Regions from separate parts of the Alteromonas sp. KUL150 genome, predicted to be linked through region 3. Evidence: predicted binding sites of a transcription regulator. Region 3 holds the regulator's gene; each other region holds the start of a gene.
The links. The regulator LexA, encoded in region 3, represses DNA repair genes until DNA is damaged. The targets are predictions, from matches to a motif close to TACTGTATNNNNATACAGTA.
Positions count from the first base shown of each region.

Region 1: a site for LexA is predicted at 958-977, ahead of recN (DNA repair protein RecN). Genes of this name have one in related genera too.
Region 2: a site for LexA is predicted at 957-976, ahead of uvrD (DNA helicase II). Genes of this name have one in related genera too.

Region 1 is NZ_BLIJ01000069.1:70,195-72,404, forward strand. It holds gene dps (DNA starvation/stationary phase protection protein Dps) at 205-714, shown strand; gene recN (DNA repair protein RecN) at 1,019-2,210, shown strand, end outside.
Region 2 is NZ_BLIJ01000029.1:45,931-48,140, forward strand. It holds gene cysE (serine O-acetyltransferase) at 1-619, opposite strand, end outside; gene uvrD (DNA helicase II) at 1,036-2,210, shown strand, end outside.
Region 3 is NZ_BLIJ01000037.1:116,539-118,748, forward strand. It holds gene coxB (cytochrome c oxidase subunit II) at 1-106, opposite strand, end outside; gene lexA (transcriptional repressor LexA) at 687-1,313, opposite strand; gene GVO62_RS08995 (sensor domain-containing diguanylate cyclase) at 1,395-2,210, opposite strand, start outside.

The DNA.
Region 1 (2,210 bases), on a different contig from region 3:
CTTGAAAAATAAAGATTTTTTAATATTACTAAAAATGATTATAGAAATCCGTTACTTATAAACATCCTCGTATACGGCATACCTGTTGCACCTTCTTAGTCAAGCTCTCAGCGAAATGATTTACAAGGCGAAGCTAGACTTCCTTAAGTCTCATAAGTTCTTGTTAACAATTCGCTGATATTTTATTCAGCAATAGGAGATATCATGAGTAATACCAATATCAAATTTACAGCCCCAGGAATGGATAACGATGCCGCTGCCAAAACTATCAAGGTATTGGATCAACGATTAGTCGCGCTATTAGATTTACAGCTTACGCTTAAACACGTTCACTGGAATGTTGTGGGACCGAATTTTATCGGTGTGCACGAAATGTTGGACCCGCAGGTTGATGCGGTTCGTGGTATGACCGACACCATCGCAGAGCGCATTGCCACGTTGGGCGGAGTACCTAAGGGTACACCAAAAGCGATTGTAGAAGGTCGCAGCTGGGAAGACTATCAATTAGGTAAAGGCTTGGTGCTTGACCACCTCAAGGCGTTAGATGCTGTTTATGATGGCGTGAATGGCGATCACAGAAAAGCACTAGAGATTTTGGGTGACATTGACCCTGTTTCAGAAGACATGATTACAGGTCAATTAGCTGATTTAGAACAGTTCCAATGGTTCGTTCGCGCCCATATCGAATCTGGCAGCGGTGAACTGCAACAGTAATCTCTAGCCTTGGGTGCACTGCTAGTTTAAAAGCAGTACATTACAAACTTAGATAGATTTTTATAAAGGGGAGCTTTTGCTCTCCTTTTTACTGTATAAAAAAAGTAACCTCGTATTCTGATATAGCTGTTACTCGTAACCAACCTTAACTAAAATATTTATAAGCCTCATAAATTCAAAAACTTACCCCTCTACACTCTATTTTTTATCAATTTTTATACGACTTCACTTTACACAGTTAAATACTGTATATATTATCAGTTACTGTATATATCATCATGTTCAACTTTTTCCGAGTGTGGTTATGTTAGCGCATCTTTCTATTTCTAATTTTGCAGTTGTCAAACAGTTGTCCGTTCAGCTCGAAAACGGGCTTACTGCGATTACGGGTGAAACCGGTGCTGGTAAATCTATTGCTATAGACGCTTTGAGCCTTTGTTTGGGAGAACGTGCAGATGCAAATGCCGTTCGCAAAGGCAGTGCTAAAGCTGAAATTATTGCTCACTTTTCACTAAGTAAAAATGAATTGGCCAAAGCGTTTCTTGACGAACATGAGCTGACATCTGATGAAGATGAAAACAGCTGCTTCATTCGCCGCGTTATTTCAAAAGAAGGTCGCTCAAAAGCATTCATCAATGGTGTGCCTGCTTCATTGCAGCAGTTAAAGGGACTGGGGCAGTTTTTACTTGCCATTCACGGGCAAAACACCCACCTTCAACTGCTTAAAGAAGACCACCAACGCGACCTCGTCGATGGGTATGCAAAACACAATGATGTTTTAGAAAAGGTAAAAGACGCTTACTCCCAATGGAGAGACAAGCAGCGCACACTCAAAATACTTCAAGAACAAGCTCAGCAACGAGAAGACCGTCTTCAGCTTCTTACGTATCAAGTACAGGAACTCGACGAGTTCGCTATTGAGGATGGCGAATTTGAAGAGCTGGAAACGGAGCACAAACGTTTAAGTAACGGACAAAGCTTGTTAGAGCAAGCGCAAACAAGTGTGTATAACTTGTATGAAAACGATGAGGGCAACGCGCTTTCTGTCATACAAAGCAGCATAGAGCGATTGGGTGAGTTAGAAGCTCACGACGCTAGTCTTACCCCAATGATTGCACTATTAAACGATGCCGCCATTCAAGTAGAAGAAGCGGCAAGCGAGTTGCGCAGCTATTGTGACCAATTAGAAATCGATCCTTTACGCCTTCAACAGGTTGAAGCTCGTTATGCTAAGGCAATGGATTTGGCGCGTAAACATTCAGTCATGCCCGAGGCCCTTTATCAGCACCATCAAGAATTGGCTGCTGAGTTCGCATCATTGTCGGATCAAGAGACGCTTTTAGGCACATTAGAAAGTGAAGTTGCCGAGGCGAGAACAGCTTATTTAGTTGCAACACAAAGCCTTTCGGAAAGTAGGCAGCGGGCGGCGCAAAAGCTAAGTAAAGATATTGAAACGCAAATTCGTCAGATGAATATGCCTCACGCAAAAGTAGACA
Region 2 (2,210 bases), on a different contig from region 3:
CTCCAGCGCCAATTAACACGCCTTGGCGAATTTTAGGATGGCGGTCGCCCGATTCATTGCCGGTCCCACCAAGGGTAACGCTTTGCAAGATTGACACGTTATCTTCAACCACTGCGGTTTCACCCACTACAATACCCGTTGCGTGGTCGAACATAACGCCTTTGCCAATGCGCGCTGCGGGATGAATATCGACCCCAAAACTTGCTGAGTTACGACTTTGCAAAAACAGTGCGAGTTGATGGCGACCATGCATCCAAAGGTAGTGCGCCATTCTGTGCACTTGTACAGCGTGAAAGCCTTTAAAATGCAGTAACGGAGTAAGGTAATCATTTACTGCTGCATCTCGCGCTTTAATTGCGAGAATGTCTGCCGTAGCGGCTTCACTTATCCCAGGCTCTAGCAGGTAGGCTTCATCAAATACTTCGCGGATCGCAATGGCAGGCATAACGTCATCTGCCATTTTGTTCGACAAGATAAAGCTCAACGATGACTCGAAGTTATGATGAGCAAGCACACTGGCATGCACATAACTAGACAGCAAAGGTTCTTTTTCTGCAACAACTTGCGCTTCTTGTTTTAGCGTCGACCAAAAGTCGATTGGCGTAGAAAGTGCGGTCATGAGCATGTTCCGTTAATGTATAAGTATCACGTATGGTAGATTCGGTCTGTTAGCCACTGCTTAACAATATCAATCTACGATTGAGTGCTGCAAAGTAAAGCATATCGATTCAGGTACAAAGTTTACCTGAGTTTGGTGTGGTGCAATACCGATGTGATACCGCCTTAGCGTTAAAATCGATCAATCTATCTGATTAATTTGTTATAGCAAAGGCCTACAAGATCTAACCGTTGCTACTGAATATAGCCCCTTCCCCTCTTTTGTAATTTGTTGTGTTACTGCTTGGTAATAAACGTTAAAAGGTAAAACATTACGATAAAGGGTGTGTAGAAAACTAGACTGTATAAATTCACAGTCAGATGGCATAATAATCGGCTGCTGAATGTATAAAATTATCAACCAACAGGTACCACATTATGGATGTATCTCGACTGCTAGACGAGCTTAACGACAAACAACGTGAAGCTGTAGCAGCCCCATTGTCTAACGCTTTAGTACTTGCCGGCGCAGGTAGTGGTAAAACCCGCGTATTAGTGCATCGTATTGCGTGGTTGATGGAAGTCGAAAACATCGCGCCTTTCTCGATATTAGCAGTAACCTTTACGAATAAAGCGGCCAAAGAAATGCGCGGCCGTATCGAATCGCTTATGGGGCGCAGTCTACACAATATGTGGATTGGTACCTTCCACGGACTAGCACATCGCTTACTACGTGCCCATCACGCAGAGGCAAATCTTCCGGAAAATTTCCAAATTATCGATTCTGACGACCAGTACCGCTTAATTCGTCGAATTCTTAAAGCCATGAACCTAGATGAAAAACATTGGGCTCCCCGCCAAATCCAATGGTATATCAATGGCAATAAGGACGAGGGTTTACGCCCTCAGCACATAGAAACCCATGGCGATCATATCCAAAAAACCATGCGTGAAGTATATGCTGCATATCAGGATGCCTGCGACCGTTCTGGCTTAGTTGACTTTGCCGAGTTGCTATTACGGGCTCATGAACTGTGGGCTAAAAATCCAGAAGTACTCGCTCACTACCAACGCCGTTTCCGCGCAGTGCTGGTCGACGAATTTCAAGATACCAACAATATTCAATACGCTTGGCTTCGCATGCTTTGTAGTGGCGGTAATAACAACATTATGATTGTTGGAGACGACGACCAATCTATCTATGGCTGGCGTGGTGCAAATGTCGATAATATTCAGCACTTCCTCAAAGATTTTAATGAACCTAATACCATTCGTCTTGAACAGAACTATCGTTCAACCGGCAACATCCTGAAAGCGGCGAACACGGTTATCGACAATAACACGGGCCGTTTAGGGAAAGAGCTTTGGACCGAAGACGCTCAGGGCGAGCTAATTTCTGTATATGCAGGTTTTAACGAACTAGACGAAGCGCGATTTATTGTTTCGAAGATTAAAAACTGGCTTAACCAAGGCAATGCCCTAAGCGATACCGCAATTCTTTACAGAAACAACGCTCAGTCCCGAGTTCTAGAAGAAGCGTTACTCCACGAGGGATTAGCCTACCGTATCTACGGCGGCTTGCGCTTCTTCGAACGTCAAGAAATTAAAGATGC
Region 3 (2,210 bases):
ATGAAGAAACTTCTTCTGCCGTTTCCTGTGCGAAAAGCAATGAAGAGAAAAGCAAAGCTGATATGGTTGCACACCACTTTGCCAATATGGTCGTTTGTTGTTTCACTCAGCACCTCCGTAATGGTAGGACTGAAGACGCCTTCTCTGAGCGCGATACCCTACCAAATGAATTGCGAACGCTTGACCCTTTACCTCAACTTGTAAAACAAATTTAGAGTCATTGTTATTATTTTGTTAATCTCTGTATAAGAATTGCTCAATAATGTCGCGCCGTCTAGTCTTTTCTATTAAAAATTTAATGAAACGGTCAAAATTTAATCATTTGAGAATTGCATAGCATGACATAAGGCGAGTAACGTTGAGGCCGCCATAACTTGATGGGCGTTGAGATTAAACGCTCATTTTGAACACGGGGTCGGCGATACTTTTATTCTAAATTACTAAAAAATAGGAAAGTATTTAGCGAGTAAACATCACTTTCAAACAGCGCTCGAATTCGGAATTGACTGTCTCAGCAACAAATAGCAATTTCAATACCGGCGAAATTAATCAAAAATAGAGCAGTAATGCTGAGTACTTTTACCAAGACATTAAACCCTAAGTTGCCAATACGATGAGTGGGGAGGGGATAAAGAGGCATAAAAAAAGCGGCTAATGCGCCGCTTTTAATCAAAGTTGCTAAAACCTTACATCCAGTCTGCGTTTCTAATAACGCCCACCGCGATACCTTCAATGGCAAACGGCTCGTTAGCGAGATCAACTTTAATTGGCGCAAACTCTTCATTTTCAGCATGTAGCAATACTTCACGGCCTCGCCTTTCCAAGCGCTTAACCGTAACATCTTCGTCTACACGGGCAACAACAACCTGACCATTGTGAACATCCGTCGTGCGATGAACCGCTAGCAAATCTCCGTCTAAAATACCGATGTCCTTCATGCTCATGCCGTTTACACGAAGTAAAAAGTCAGCCTGAGGCTTGAACAACGCTGGGTCTACCTTATAGTGCGATTCGACATGCTCTTGCGCCAGAATAGGCTCACCAGCGGCAACGCGCCCTATAAGCGGCAAACCTTCTTCCTCAGCCGCTTCACTCTCAAGAGGAATATTTAGCTTGATGCCTCGGGACGTGCCCGGAAGAATTTCTATCACGCCTTTTCGCGCCAGCGCCTTTAAATGTTCTTCGGCTGCATTAGCAGATCGGAAGCCAAGTTGACGAGCAATTTCAGCACGGGTAGGCGGCATACCCGTTTCTTGCATAGTTGTCTTGATTAGTTCTAAAACTTCAGTTTGTCGAGCTGTGAGTGGGCGCATAAAAGACCTGTCTGTTCATACAGTTCCTGTAAGTATATACACCTAAAAACAAATAACAAGCACTTGCCTTGTCTTTTGCCCTTAACTCACCCAAACCACCTTGTTTCTTCCTTTTTCTTTCGCTAAATACAGTGATTTATCGGCATCAGATAAAAGCGAGCTAAAGTCTATGCCAAACGTGTCCTCAATGAATGCAGCCCCTATACTAATAGTTAGGCTTATTTTGTCCGATTCATAGGTGAGCGTGCTTTCCTCAACAGCGATGCGCAAAGCCTCTAATTGGACATGTATTTCTTCTTTGGTTTCACCAAAAACGACGAGCGCAAACTCCTCCCCACCAAGTCGCGCTACCACGCCAGGCGCCTGATTTTGTTTAGCAATCTTACCTGCAATCATGATAAGCGCTTGATCGCCGGCATCGTGCCCGTAGGTGTCGTTAACCTTTTTAAAATGATCCACGTCGATGATGGCAACGCAGCCACTGCCGTGCCTTTGTAACACCGTATCACATTCATCTAAAAAAGCACGGCGGTTGTACAACCCTGTTAAAGAGTCGGTCATCGCTAACCGGCGCAGCTTTTCTTCTGCAATGGCTCTTCCTTCTTCTTGCTCGACAGCATAGAAAAGCCCTGCAAGGGCGTCTAACAGGGGCTGTAAAAACTCAGCATCTTCGACGGTATAAACGTCAAACTTGTTCGCTAGCCCAATCATTCCCACCACTCTGTCTTTAATCTTTATCGGCAATCCTAAAAATCGACTTATTCGCGGATGGCCTTTAGGTACCCCTTTAGAGTTAGGGTGACTTCCCGATACATTGCTAATGGTCACTTCGCCCGTCACAATGGTGGTTCCGAAAAGATTATTGAAATTACTAAAATACAAATTTCGCTTTTTGTA